Regions from separate parts of the Paenibacillus sp. FSL H8-0122 genome, predicted to be linked through region 1. Evidence: riboswitches for the same ligand, from Rfam matches in the RefSeq annotation. Region 1 holds a riboswitch; the other holds the start of a gene.
The links. A riboswitch is a leader RNA that binds a small molecule or an ion and turns the genes downstream of it on or off. The one in region 1 is predicted to bind glycine.
Positions count from the first base shown of each region.

Region 2: it holds a riboswitch for glycine, as region 1 does, so the genes downstream of both, gcvT (glycine cleavage system aminomethyltransferase GcvT) here and NSS64_RS29765 (amino acid permease) in region 1, are expected to answer to the same signal.

Region 1 is NZ_JBBOTB010000001.1:6,915,456-6,922,959, forward strand. Features, by position in the region: gene NSS64_RS29745 (ABC transporter substrate-binding protein) at 71-1,666, opposite strand; gene NSS64_RS29750 (carbohydrate ABC transporter permease) at 1,737-2,651, opposite strand; gene NSS64_RS29755 (ABC transporter permease) at 2,667-3,644, opposite strand; gene NSS64_RS29760 (DUF5643 domain-containing protein) at 3,841-4,800, shown strand; glycine riboswitch at 4,964-5,043, shown strand; gene NSS64_RS29765 (amino acid permease) at 5,187-6,563, shown strand; gene NSS64_RS29770 (helix-turn-helix transcriptional regulator) at 6,598-7,504, shown strand, end outside.
Region 2 is NZ_JBBOTB010000001.1:7,392,545-7,400,048, forward strand. Features, by position in the region: gene NSS64_RS31765 (hypothetical protein) at 1-23, opposite strand, end outside; gene NSS64_RS31770 (LuxR C-terminal-related transcriptional regulator) at 234-1,007, shown strand; gene gcvPB (aminomethyl-transferring glycine dehydrogenase subunit GcvPB) at 1,119-2,579, opposite strand; gene gcvPA (aminomethyl-transferring glycine dehydrogenase subunit GcvPA) at 2,576-3,928, opposite strand; gene gcvT (glycine cleavage system aminomethyltransferase GcvT) at 3,925-5,049, opposite strand; glycine riboswitch at 5,131-5,233, opposite strand; glycine riboswitch at 5,237-5,334, opposite strand; gene gcvH (glycine cleavage system protein GcvH) at 5,519-5,911, shown strand; gene NSS64_RS31795 (hypothetical protein) at 6,010-6,642, opposite strand; gene NSS64_RS31800 (flagellar motor protein MotB) at 6,727-7,504, opposite strand, start outside.

The DNA.
Region 1 (7,504 bases):
ATCCTTATATTTCTCGCTGAAACGGGTGCCGTCCTTAAAAAGGACGGCATAGTCGTTTTCACTTGTTTGTTTAGGATTGTTTGGCCTTCCAGGCATCGTATTGCTTCTGAACCTCGGCGCGGATTTCTTCAATGCCGTTAGCCTTAAGCTTCTTATTGTACTCCGTAAGCACCTTATCTACACCCAGGCTGCCCGTTTCCAGCAGCGGGCGGAATTCCTTGATAATGTTGCTGACCACGGAGACCTGTGTTTTGACAGCGTCGGTATTGAAGTTGAAGCCGAAGGACTTCACCTTATGGGCGCTCTCGTTATAAGCCTTGAATTTCTCCCACTTGTCGGCGCTTTCGCCTTCCCACAGATAGGTTATGGTCTGGTTACCGAACATCCATTCAATGCCCGGCGCCCAGCCGGTATCGGCACGGGTAGCAATGCCGTCAGGCAGCTTGATGAAGTTGTCCTTGCCTTCCACCTTAACATACTGCCGTCCTTCTACGCCGAAGTCAATCAGGTTGACCAGAACCGGGTCGGTATGCAGCAGGTTCAGCAGCATCATCGTCCGCTCCGGATCAATGGAGGTACGCCCGATCGCCATCATGGAGTTGCTGACGCTGGCCGTACTGATCTCAGGCTCATTGCCCTTCAGCTTCACCAGCTCAATGCCGGTGGCGATGGAATCTTCCTTGTCGGAATCCGGTTTGTCTGAACCGAATTTCATCCAGGTCTTACCAGCTTTGAAAGCGTCTTCAGTACTGGTTTTGGTCGTTGCAGCATCTTTATTGATGTAGCCTTTGCTGAACCAGTCGCCGTAGAGCTTCATCCGGTAGATTGCGGTGTCGGACTCCATGGAGCTGATCACCATCTTATCAGTCTTGGTATCCAATACAATTCCGGCAGGAGCGCCGGCCACCAGCTCATAACGGAAGTTCTCCTTCATGCTCTCTCTGGTCTTGTCGAAGTAGCCCAGGGTATCGGAGCCGCTGCCGGAGAGCCAGATCGGTGCAATAGCCGGTTCCTTCTCCTTGATCGTCTGCAGCCATGGTTCCAGATCCTCCAGCGTCTCAATCGAGTTCACATCGAATCCGTATTTATCTACCAGATCCTTGCGGAACATAATGGTATGGCTCTCACCAATTTCCTTATTGGTAGGAATCGCATAGATTTTGCCGTCTACGGTTCCGCCGTCAAGGAAGCGGGGATCAAGGGTCTCCTTGATGCCTTGTCCATATTTGGCTAACAGATCATCCAGCGGAAGGAACGCGCCCTTGGCTACGTTATTGGCGAAGTCTGCCCAGTTGGGGGCGAAGGTCAGATCGACCTGTTCACCGGACTGGTAAGCCAGTGCCATCTTCTCGGCCCAGGAGGACCAAGGGAGTCCCTGGAAGTCAATCTCGGCGTTGATTTTCTCTTTGAGATACTTGTTGATCTCATCTACAACCGCCTTGGTATCATTCTGCGGGAAATTCCCGACCGTGTAAACTTTCAGCTTCCGGAACGTTGAGGTATCAGGATTCGTGCTGCCTTCCGTGCCTGCTGTTGCGGCGGCTGCTGTCGATTCTGCCTTGGACGGGGCGGATGCACCTGAATTGCCCCCGCCGCATCCGGTAATGCCCAGTATCACGGCAGTCAGAGCGGCAAGCACCGTGCCTGAGCTTCTTGTTGTTCTCATTTGTATGAACCTCCTCGAATGATAATTAGATCATATATTCTAACCGGCATTTACGCCAGAGCTAGACCGCTTAACCCTTGATCGCACCAATCGTAAGGCCCTTGGTGAAGTACTTCTGGAAGAACGGATAGATGAACAGAATCGGACCAATCGACAGCACGACCATAGCCATCCGCAGACTTTCGGTCGGAACGGATTCCTGTACCATCAGGGCGACACCGCTGCCTGCAAGCTGGGTTTTGAAGAATTCCGCCTGGCGGATCATCTGAATCATGACGTATTGCAGGGAGAACTTGTCGGTGTCATTAATGAATAGCATGGAGTTGAACCAGTCATTCCAATACATCAGTGTAGTGAACAGACCGATCGTAGCCAGAACAGGCAGGGAGATCGGAAGCACAAGCTGGAAGAATATCCGCCATTCCGAGGCCCCGTCCAGCTTGCCGGATTCAATCATCTCTTCCGGGATCGTCTGCTGGAAGAAGGTACGGGTGATGAAGATATAGAAGGCATTGGACAGGCCGGGCAGGATCAGCGCAACCAGCGAGTCCTTCAGATCGAGATAGTTCACGTACAGCAGATAGAAGGGGACAAGCCCTCCCGAGAACAGCATGGTGATCAGCAGGTAGAAGTTGAATGTTTTTTTGAAAGGAAAATCCTTCCGGTAGAGCGGATACGCATACAGCGCAATCAGCAGCACGGCCAGCACAGTTCCGATCACCGTAACCGTCAGGCTGACGCCATACGCCTTAACCAGTGTCTCCGAATGCTTGAACAGATATTGGTACGCAGACGCGTCGATATGATCGGGCCAGAACTTGTAACCCTGCAGCGTCAAGGCCTTCTCGTTGGTTAAGGAGATGGCGACAATGAGCAGGATCGGCAGAATACATGCCAGGCTGAAGGCGATGAAGAATACATTCAGAATAATCTGGGCGGTAGTGGAGCCTTTGGTATAAGGGTTGCTTCGGGATGCAGTAGTCATTAGAATCCTCCGTTTCTAGAAAAGCGCCGTATCGCGGTTCAGCTTGCGGGCCAGAGCGTTCGCGCCGATGACCAGGAAGAAGCCGACGACCGATTGATAGAAGTTCGCCGCTGAGGACATCCCCAGGTCGTTGAGCTGGATCAGGCCCCGGTAGACATAGGTGTCAATAACGTCCGTAGTTGAGCGCAGCGCACCGGAGTCCAGGGTCACATGGTAGAACAGCCCGAAGTCAGAGCGGAAGATGCCGCCCATGTTAAGAATCGTGAGAATGACCATGATCGGCGTGAGCAGCGGCAGGGTAATCTTGGTGATCTGCTGCCATTTGCTGGCGCCGTCCATCACCGCAGCTTCGTACAGCTCTTCGCTGATGCCGGTGATGGCTGCAAGGTAGATGACGCTGCCGATCCCGATGGAGTGCCACATTTTGGTGATCCACAGAATGTAAGGCCATGCGTTAGGATGCATATAGGCATTCACTGAGGAGTAGCCGAACATTGGCAGAATATGCTTGACCAGGAAGCCGTACTCCGGGTGCAGGAAGGCATAGACGATGAAGCTGACCACGACCATGGACAGGAAGTTCGGCATAATCATGACGGTCTGGAAGAACTTCGAGGCCAGCTTGTTACGCACCTCATTGATCGCAATCGCCAGCGAGACGGAGAGAATGAGCCCTGAGATAATGAAGACCACATTGTACCCCACGGTGTTGATGGTCACGCGCAGGGCGTCAGAGGTGGCGAACAGGAACCGGAAGTTGTCGAGCCCGGCCCAGGGACTGCCCATAATGCCGTCCACGTAGTTGATGTTCTTGAAGGCAATGAATAATCCGAACATCGGAATATAGCAGTTGATGAAAAAAATAATCGATGTGGGCAGCAGCATCAGCAGCAGCACCCGGTATCGCACGATATTGTGCAGCAGACGGCCGAAACGGCCCTGGGGCTGTGTCGCTAACTTGTTGTTCATAGCTTGTGGTGCGGGATTTGCCATAAGTTCTAACCTCACTCTACTTGTTCTGGATGAATTTATTATAGTAGAGCGGTTGAACCGAATTCTCTCTTGCAAATGACCCTGTTTATTCAAAAATGACTTTGTGCAGGTAGGATGTTATTCTGCGCTCCTGTCACAAAATAGCAGCAGGGGAACGTTATACCTGTATATTCTTAATAAGCAAAGGAGAGAAACTATGTACACGATCAGCTTAAATACGATGAAGAAAGCAATGATAGCAACAGCAGTAACTGCTGTACTCGGAGGGGCAGTTGTCGGCGGGGGATTCACTGTACCCGTAGCGGCGGCAGCCAATGTCAACAAGGATGCTAAGGCTGACAGCGCGTTCGCGGCCAGCGACAACGCCACTCTGAAGGCTGTTTTCCAGAAAGGGCTTGCTGCTGCTCCGAATCAGGCCGTGACCCAGGAGGGGGTAACCCTGACACTAACCGATCTGATCTATGACAGTAATCAACTTATCGCAGGCATCCGGCAGGAGGGAGGGACGGTGGACAAGAACGGTTCTTTCATGGACCAGACCAGGATTGTGGACGTGTTAATCAATGGGAAAAAGCTGCTGTTTGATACTTCCATCATTCCCAATTTGAAAGATACGGACACAGCCTTGATCTATTTGAGTAAGGGAGCCATGAAGCAGCAAATCCCGGACAAATTCGACCTGACGCTGAAGGCATACGCCAACGGGGTGAAGGAGCCGTTTATTTTCAAAGTTCAAGTGAACAAGCTGGGGACCCTGTTAAGCCTGAAGCCGGGCGTCTCCAAGAAGAACAACAAATTCAATTATACGGTGAATTCCTTCGAGATGACCGCGTTAACGATGTCTCTGCAGGTGACCTTTAAGGGGGAAGTTCCGGCAGCGGCCAAGTCCAAGGTGAACAACCCGGAAAGAATGTTATATGACCTTGTGGACGAGAAAGGAAATGTGATTTCGCCATGGGGCAAGCCGTTTGAGAAAGTCCGGACAAGCGGTACCGAGGAACAGAACTATAGTGCATTCCCAGCCGTTCCGAAGTCCATTAGCGTTAAGCCTTTTACGTATTCCAAAGATGCCAGCGGGAAGATGTTCAAAGACAAGCAGGGTCAGTGGGCTAAAACTTATTATAAAGACCTGGAAACCAAAATTACGGTGAAATAACGTGCAATGAAGCAGTGCAGGACACCCGGCGATGACCACGAGAGTAACAAATGATATTGACAGAAGTCTGGACTGTGCATAGAATTGAAAAATATTTACATGAAGTCAGCTTCAAATAATTGAATATTCGCAAGCTATGAAGGCTATGGATCACACTATAGCTGGAGCAGCTTCTGGAGAGACTGCGGGAGACCGCAGCGCCGAAGGGTTCACAATCTCAGGCAAAAGGACAGAAGAGTACCGAATTTGTGTTTTGCCGTGCGGATTAGCCGCTGCTGCAGACGCTTATTTGGAACCTCTTATGAACCGGGAGATTGGATGATATCCAGTCTCCTTTTTGCGTTACCCGGCAGGACAGCGTCATATACACTAAGGGGGAAACAGGTATGGCACAGACAGAATTAAAAAGAGAGCTTGCAAACCGGCACGTCCAGCTTATCGCCATCGGCGGCACGATTGGAACGGGGTTGTTCCTCGGCTCAGGCAAGGCGATCCAGCAGGCCGGACCCTCCATCATGCTCACGTATCTGATCGTGGGGATTGCCGTGTTTTTTGTGATGCGGGCGCTGGGGGAGCTGCTGCTCTCGAAGGCGGGGTATCAATCTTTTACAGACATTGCTGAGGATTACTTGGGGCCGCGTGCGGCGTACATTACGGGCTGGACCTATTGGTTCTGCTGGATTATGACGGCGATGGCCGATGTGATTGCGGTGGGCGTCTATGTGCAGTACTGGTTCGATATTCCGCAGTGGGTGCCGGCCGTGATCTGCCTGATCATTCTGCTCGGGCTCAATCTGCTCACGGTCAAGAGCTTCGGCGAACTCGAATTCTGGTTTGCTCTGATCAAGGTGGTTACGATTCTGGCTCTGATCGGCCTGGGCATTGTCCTGCTGGTGACCCAGTTCAAGACAGATGCAGGCTCAGTGTCGGTCCGCAATCTCTGGGAGCACGGGGGCGTGTTCCCGAACGGGGTGAAGGGCTTCCTGTTCTCCTTCCAGATGGTGGTATTCGCCTATGTCGGCGTGGAGCTGGTGGGGGTATCGGCAGCGGAGACGGCTAATCCTGAGAAAAACATCCCGTCCGCGATCAACAAAATTCCGCTGCGGATTCTCTTCTTCTATGTCGGCGCGCTGTTCGTGCTGCTGTGCATTAATCCCTGGACCCAGCTTAGCGCGGCTGAAAGTCCGTTCGTGCGCACCTTCAGTCTGGTCGGGATTCCGATTGCTGCGGGGATTATCAATTTCGTGGTCTTAACCTCGGCAGCCTCCGCCTGCAACAGCGGGATGTTCTCGACCAGCCGGATTCTCTACAATCTGAGCAGACGGAATCAGGCCTCGCCTCAGCTTGGCAAGCTGAACCGGAATCATGTGCCTGCGAATTCCTTATTCCTCTCCACGCTGGTGATCTCTGCCGGGGCACTGCTCAGCAAGCTTATTCCGGGTCAGGCCTTCGGCATCGTGACTACGATCAGCGCCATTTGCTTCATCTGGGTCTGGGGCGTTGTGCTGGTCTGCCATATCAAGTATAAAAGGAACCGCCCGGACTTACATGCCGCTTCCAAATTTAAAGCGCCGTTCACCCCGGTAATTAACTATGCCGTCCTGACGCTGTTCGCCGCCATTCTTGTGATCATGCTCTTTGCTGCCGAGACCCGTCCGGCGCTGCTGTTCACCCCGCTCTGGTTCATCCTGCTGTTCGTTCTGTATTCCATTAGAAGCCGTAAGGAGAAAAGTGATCAGGAAATCAGTATAATCAATACATAAACTGATTTCAGGATGAAGAGGGTGCAGCCGCCGCATGAACAAGACAGACCGCATGTTAGCCATCGTACTGGAGCTGCAGCGCAAAGGGGTCGTAAGGGCAGAGGATCTGGCGTCCGTCTTCGAGACTAGCGTAAGAACCATCTACCGCGATATCCAGGCGCTTAGTGAAGCCGGAGTGCCGGTGGTAGGCGCTACGGGTCAGGGATATTCACTGGTAAAAGGGTATTTCCTGCCCCCGGTCAGCTTCACCGCCGAGGAGGCAGTGACCCTGCTGATCGGGACGGATTTCGTGGAGCAGCGGTTCGACACTCAGTATGGTAACCAGGCCTCCGCAGCAGGTAGGAAGATTGAAGCGGTTCTGCCGGAGGATGTCAAGGAGAATGCCGCCCGGCTCCGCCAGAGCATCCTGCTGCTGAATACCAGTAAAGATAAGCTGCAAGGACAGGAGAAGGAGTACATGGAGCAGATCCGACGCGCGATTCTGGAGCAGCGGAAGATCGGCTTCGGGTATACAAAGGGCAGACAGGAAGCTGACGGAAGTCACCACAGTGTCCGAACCGCCTCGCCGTATGGACTTGTCTTGAACAGAGGCGCATGGACCCTGGTGGCCTGGTGCGGACTGCGGCAGGAGATCCGTCATTTCCGCTTATCCAGAATGAGTGAGCTTACCATTCTGGATGACCGGTTCGAAGCGCCTGCGGATTTCGATCTGCACGAGTACCAGCCGGAGGATGACCGCCATGTACGCGTGTGCATTTTGGTTCAGCCGGAGATCGCGGGCAAGGCGGCTGAATCCGGGAACTTTTATCTGGAGGAAGTGGAGGACCGGGCAGACGGCAGGCTTATGACCTTCCGCGTGCGCCAGCCCGAGGACCTGCTGCAATGGGTGCTTGGCTGGGGAGCGGGGGCGGTTGTCCTGGAGCCGGAAGCCTTGCGTAAGC
Region 2 (7,504 bases), 480 kb from region 1:
GATAGATAGCCGATGCGAAGCATGTCGAACCTCCCGGAATTATGTGGAAATATAAGAGTGAACAGATTTCTACATTTTACAGCGCTAACGCGGGGATTTACAGATCCAATACTGAATGTTCATTATTCCGTAATTGTATGTTATAATGCTTTCTTTTAAAATTGATTATATAGGAATTGGTAAAAATGGAGGGATCGTTTGTGAGAGTCTTTAATCAATCAAGAGCATGGAGTATGCCTGGAGATTTAGAAGCAAGCGAACTTGAAGCCTTCCGGCCGCTGGATGCAACCCAAGTTGATGTCCAGAGCGGAATGTCCGTGGCGGGTTCTTCTGAAGAATCCAGGGAGCATATCTATCATAGAGCTATGATTGCTTCCATCCGCAGTGAAATGAACAAATTAAGCCAGCTGCTCTCCATTCCTTATGTGGTGTTCCTGACGGACAAGGCGGGGACCATTCTGGAGCTGGTCTATTCTTCTTCGGAGACGCAGGCCGAGATGGAGCAGGCGGAGCTGCGTCCGGGGGTCAGCTTAAGCAAGCAGCAGGCGGGAATGAATGCTGTATCGCTGGCGATGGAGATGAACTGCATCGGAGTGGTGCGGGGAACGGAACATACGGATCAGACCTTCCGCGACTGGAACTGTGTATGCGCTCCCTTGCAGGATCATGATACCGTTTACGGATATGTTGATATTTCTTTTAATAGAGGAGAGCCTATTGAATTCGCCATTCCCTTCGTGCAGCAGATTGCTGAGAATATCATGGAGAAGTGGATGGAGAAGAACCCGGAGATGCAGCAGTACCGGCTTGAATCCACATTGCTGGAGTATAAGCTGACCGCGCGGGAGCAGGAGGTAGCGAGGCTGTGGCTGCTGGAGAAGAGTGCGCTGCATATCGGAAGCGATCTGGGAATCAGTGAAGGCACCGTGCGCAATATGCTGAAGAGCATCTATAGTAAAATGCGGGTGAATGACCGCTTCCAATTCGTGAAGCGGCTTACGCCGTAGCCGGGGGAATCTGCATCAGGTACATATATCGAATAGCCGGGCAGTGATACGAATGTATCGCTGACCCGGCTATTTGGTGTACCATCTAAGTCCGGCTTCTCTGGCAGAAGGTTAACCGCAGGAGCAGTTGAGTACCGGCTTACGCGCGGCCTGTGTCTCATCCAGGCGGCTGATTTCAGTCGTATGCGGTGCATTAATGACAATCTCCGGTGTCTCCTCGGCTTCCTTGACGATTCGGATCATGGTCTCAATGAAGCCGTCGAGCGTCTCCTTGCTCTCGGTCTCGGTCGGCTCAATCATCATACATTCCTCTACCGTCAGCGGGAAGTAGACGGTTGGCGGATGATAGCCGAAGTCGAGCAGCCGTTTGGCTACATCGAGGGTACGTACACCGTACTGCTTAAGGTTCTTGCCGGACATCACGAATTCATGCTTGCAGACCCCGGGGAAGGGAATCTCGAAGTAAGGGGCCAGCCGGTGCATCATATAGTTGGCGTTCAGCACAGCGTTCTCGGACACCTCACGCAGGCCGTCGGGACCGTAGGTGCGGATATAGGCATATGCACGGACGAGAATCCCGAAGTTACCGTAAAAGGCTTTGACGCGGCCGATCGATTCCGGCCCGCTGCAGTCCAGCGTGAAGCTGCCGTCTTCGTTCTGTGCCACCGTAGGCTGTGGCAGGAATGGAATCAGCTTCGCCTTCACGCCGACCGGTCCGGCTCCCGGACCTCCGCCGCCGTGCGGCGTGCTCATCGTCTTGTGCAGGTTGAGATGCACCACATCGAAGCCCATATCGCCCGGGCGGGTAATGCCCATAATGGCGTTGGAGTTCGCTCCGTCATAATAGAGCAGGCCGCCCGCTTCATGGACAATTGCCGCGATCTCGACGATCTGCGTCTCGAAGAGTCCGAGGGTACTCGGGTTCGTGAGCATCAGCGCAGCGGTGTCGCTGCCGACCGCCGCCTTCAGCGCTTCGAGATCGACCATTCCCTTGTCGTTGGAGGGAATGGTCACGGTATCCAGTCCCGCTGCTGCGGCGCTCGCCGGGTTGGTCCCGTGCGAGGAATCCGGCACGATGACCTTGGTGCGGACCTCGCCGCGGCTCTCATGGTAGGCGCGGATCATCATCAGGCCGGTCCACTCGCCATGGGCGCCGGCAGCGGGCTGCAGGGATACGGCATCCATGCCGGTCAGGGCGGCGAGATCCTTTTGCAGCGTGTACATCAGTTCAAGCGCCCCCTGGATGCTCTCTTCCGGCTGATACGGATGGATCTTGGAGAGTCCCGGGAAGCGGGCGACATCCTCGTTGATCTTGGGGTTGTATTTCATCGTGCAGGAGCCGAGCGGATAGAAGCCGTTATCGACTCCGAAGTTGCGGCGGGACAGGGCGGTATAGTGGCGGATGACATCCACTTCCGATACCTCCGGCAGTACGACCGGCTCACTGCGCAGCAGTCCTTCGGGAATGAGTGAGCCAAGGGCCTCGCCCTGCGGCACATCACACAGAGGCAGGGAGTAGGCCGAGCGGCCGGGACGGCTTAATTCAAAAATCAGACTTTGTTCCGGTTTCATACACAGCCCTCCAGTGCGCTTGCGAATTCGTCAATTTCGGTCTTGCTTCGTTTCTCCGTTACGGCCACCAGCATATGTCCGGCCAGCTCGGGATAATCCCGGCTTAAGTCATAGCCGCCCAGATAGCCTTCCTTCAGCAGCTTGGAGTTAACTGCACTCACACTGCTGCCCTCCGGGAGCTTCAGGACGAATTCATTGAAGAACGGGGCAGTGAAGACGCGCTCTGCGCCAGTGATTTCAGCCAGCCGCCCAGCGGCATAGTGGCTCTTGCGGATGTTCAGCTCACCCACCTCGCGCATGCCCTCCTTGCCCATCACGGACAGATAGACGGAAGCGCACAGCGCCAAGAGTGCCTGATTGGAGCAGATATTCGAGGTCGCCTTCTCACGGCGGATATGCTGTTCGCGGGCTTGCAGCGTCAGCACGAAGCCGCGCTTGCCATTCCGGTCAACCGTCTGGCCGACGATCCGGCCCGGCATCCGGCGCATCAGCGGCTCAGCCACCGCGAAGAACCCGCAGGTCGGACCGCCGAGCGAAGCGGCAATTCCGAGCGGTTGCGCGTCGCCGACAACGATGTCTGCGCCAAGCCGTCCGGGAGACTCCAATACGCCAAGTGCAATGGGGTTCGCGCTGACCACGAGCAGTCCCTTGACCGCGTGGATCAGCGGCTCGATCTTGCGCAGATCCTCAATACCGCCGAAGAAGTTCGGCGACTGAACCAGCACAGCGGCCGTATCGCTGTCGATGGCTTCGGCCAGCTTAGCGAGATCCGTTAACCCGTCAGCATAATCAATCTCTACAATTTGCAGGCCCCAGGCGTTGGCGGAGGTACGCAGCACCTGACGCGCTTCAGGATGAACTGTGCGGGAGACAATCAGCTTCTTGCGTTTGGTGGCGCCTGCGGCCAGCACAGCCGCTTCGGAGAAGGCGGTTGCGCCGTCATACATACTGGCATTGGCAACCTTCATTCCGGTCAGCTCACAGATATACGACTGGAATTCAAAGATCGCCTGAAGCTCCCCCTGGCTGATCTCCGGCTGGTAAGGAGTGTAAGCAGTATAGAATTCCGAACGGGAAATCACATGGTTGATGACAACCGGAACATGGTGATCATACAATCCGGCGCCCAGGAAGCTGGTGTGCGTGTCGAAGTCGGCATTCTTGTCAGCCAGACCCTTCATATGGCGAAGCAGTGCGTATTCGTCCAGAGCGCCGGACATCGGCATCGTTCCCTGGTAGCGGACGGACTGCGGAATATCGGCGAACAGCTCGTCGATGGACTGGATGCCTACGGTTTCCATCATTTCTGCACGGTCTTGCTCAGTCATAGGCAGATAGCGGTGCTTCATTGCGGCTTCACTCCTTGGCTTCTTTTGTAGAATGGGGCTTTGATGACGGCAGCCTTAAGCTGCTTGCCGCGAATCTCCACATACACCTCTGTGCCGATCTCCGTATAGGCAGCATCCAGCAGGGCAAGTCCGAGATTCCGTTTCAGTGTCGGGGATTGGGTGCCAGTCGTTACTTCACCGATCTTGACTCCGTCCGCGTACACGGGGTAGTGGGAGCGGGGAATGCCGCGGTCGATCATCTCCAGGCCCACAAGACGCCGGGGCAGACCGGCTTCCTTCTGCTTCAGCAGGGCGTCACGGCCGATGAAATCCCCTGCATCCAGCTTCACGAAGAACTGGACACCGGCTTCAAGCGGCGTAATATCCGCCGACAGCTCCTGGCCGTACAGCGGCAGCTTGGCTTCGAAGCGGAGCGTATCGCGTGCGCCGAGTCCGGCGGGAGTCAGGCCATGGGGTGCGCCTGCGGCCAGCAGGCCGTTCCAGAGTGCTGCTGCTGTATCTGCGGGAGCATACAGTTCGAAGCCGTCCTCGCCAGTATATCCGGTACGGGAGAGCAGGACGGTGACGCCGCAGATTTCAGCGTGTTCGATGAAGTGGAACGGCTTAAGCTCTGTTAGAGACACCTGCGTGACCTTGGACAGAATCGTCTCTGCCAGCGGTCCCTGCAAAGCAAGCAGCAGCGTCTCATCCGAGATATTCTTCAGGGTGACACCGCTGAATTCAGCGGTAAGATGCTCCTGCAGCCACTGGAAGTCCTTGTCGATATTGGACGCATTGACGACAAGCATGTAACGCTCCTCACCCAGCCGGTATACGAGCAGATCGTCCACCACTCCGCCGCTTGGATAGAGCATGAGAGTATACTGCGCCGCGCCGTCTTCCAGGCGGCTGACATCATTCGTGGTCATTCTCTGGAGGAAGGCTTCCGCGCCCTCTCCGGTAACCATGAATTCCCCCATGTGGGAGACATCGAACAGTCCGGCCTGATTGCGGACGGCCTCATGCTCCTTCACGATGCCTGTGAACTGCACCGGCAGCTCCCAGCCGCCAAAATCAATACATCTGGACTCCGCATACGCGGCATAGAGATCATAAAAAGGTGTTCTTCTCAAAGACTCCATCTCGTCACTCCCTTGGCTTTGATTACATACGAAAAAGGACAGGCGAAAGCCATTATGCACGCATGCATAAATGGACTTTCGCTCTGTCCTTTGTACCTGAGAGTTACCCTGCAGCTGTTGGTGCAGGTTTCCCCGTTGGTGATCCGTGAAGCCTGCGGCGCAGGTAACCGGATACTCTCCAGAGATGCGTCCGGCAAAGGTCCTTTTGCCTGAGAGATTCACCCATCCCGGGCTTACTCCTTCGGCGCTGTCTTCCTGTGAGACAGTCTCTCCCTATGCCATCATTCGCAAACCATATGTTTTTCTACTGACTCCATTAAACCGGGTAACCCTCCGCCCTGTCAATCAAAAAACGTCAAAAAGTTGACAAATTTAATTTTACTGTCAGTTATATTGACATTAGGCAAGCCGATAACTTAGGCTATAACTAAATTTAGAACTCCAATTACGGAAAAGAGGCGGCTTGGAAATGAGTGAAGTGCTTGACAACCTGCTATACAGCGAAGAGCATGAGTGGGCGCAGCAGGGCGAGGGACGCGTAGTACGTGTAGGGATTACGGATCATGCGCAGCATCTGCTCGGCGATATCGTGTTTGTAGAATTCCCGGAAGTCGGTGCGGCGATCTCCGCAGGCGACAGCGTGGGCAGTATCGAGTCCGTGAAGACGGTATCAGAACTATATTCACCCGTATCCGGTAAGGTGACCAAGATCAACGATGCGCTGGAGGCCAGCCCGGAGCTGATCAATGATCAGCCTTACGGAGACGGTTGGATTTTTGAGCTGGAGCTGGACGCAGAGTTCGCAGAGGCAGTAACCGGCCTGCTGGATGCGGCAGCGTACAAGGAACTGGTTGGGGAATAAGGCTTAGCTTATTTGCGAAAGCGGCTGAATACGGCAGACTTCTCTTTATTACATTAGATGTTACTAATGTGAGAGGTCTGCCTTTTTGCGTCTGTAGCTTATTCCGGAAACTCAAGCAGTCCCGGATAAATGTCTGGAGCCAGATGCCACAGGAAGGGCAGAAGAGCCAGACCTGCGACGGCAAATACAGAGCACAGCAGCAGGAAACGGTATCTTTTTCGCGGACGGGTGGCGGGCTTGAGCACGAAATAATACACTCCGGCTGAATAAAACGGGAAAAGCACGGCGGCAGACATCCCCATACAAACGATAAATGTAGCTTCCCCGGCAGAACTGGGGATCATGGCTTCCGGGTTATAGACCGGATTGACTTGTAAAAAGAGGAGAAGAAACGTCGAATACGCGCTCAGCAGAAGCAGGGGGAAACAGCGGATCCGCCCATTCCCGGACAAGCCGTAGAGCATCCACCAGACCCCGAACCAGGCCAGGGCGAAGATAGCTCCGGCAATAAGGTAATCAGCGCCAATGGCAATTAGCTTATCCAGCGGATAGACGCGGGCCAGGTCTCCCCAGAAGTAGCGGGAGGAGAAGAACTGCATGAAGGCGGCAAAAAATCCGACGATGAGGGTAAGCATCCCCTGGGCAATAATGATCATGATCAGCGAAACTGCCAGCCGCAAAAACCTGAAAAACCCTGCGGCCTCCGGCGCCGCTCTGTTTGTATCCTGCATAGCGGTCTATCTCCTTATATTAGCGAATGGATATATGCTTTTGCCGCCTGCCGGTATCTGAGCAGATTCGCTCGTGGTTCCGTGCTATTCTTCCTCCTGCAGCTGACGCAGCACAATGAGTTCGACCCGGCGATTCTTCTGTCTGCCTTCGGTAGTAGCATTATCATATGCAGGTCTGGTATCCGCGTAACCGGCGTACTGGAAGGTATCAGGGCTAAGGCCCTCGTTATCCAGGAAAAAGCGCAGCACAGATAATGCGCGGGCGCCGGACAGCTCCCAGTTATCCGTATATTCCGAAGCGGCGGTTACCGGAACATTGTCGGTGTGGCCTTCGATGCTGATGGTCGCGCCGATGCCGCGGAACAGGCCGGAGAGCTGGCGCAGTGCAGGGAGTGCAGGCGATTTCAGCTCAGCCTTACCCGCATCGAACAGGAAGCGGTCACTGAGCGTGATCGCAATGCCCTGCGGCTTATCGGCAACAAAAATCTGCTCACCCAGGTTATTCTCCTCCACGTATTGGGTGATAACCCCCATAAGCGCAGTCAGCTTCGCCTCCTGTTCCCGAAAAGCAAGCTCGCGCGCTGAAGGCTGGTGTGCAGCCCCATCTCCTTCTTGTCCGGCTGCAGGAGTATCTGCCCCGGCTCCATCCGTCCCGTCCGCATTATTACCCTTCGAGACGCCAGTCCCTGTGATTCCCTGATTACCCTCCAGCACGCCGCTTCCGCCTTCCAGCACTGTACTTCCGCTCTTGAAGGTATCCGATAAGGAGCCGCTGACAATGGCATATTTCTGCGAATCGAGGCTGCTCATGGCATACAGAATCACGAAGAAAATAAGCAGAAGCGTGATCAGATCCGCGTAG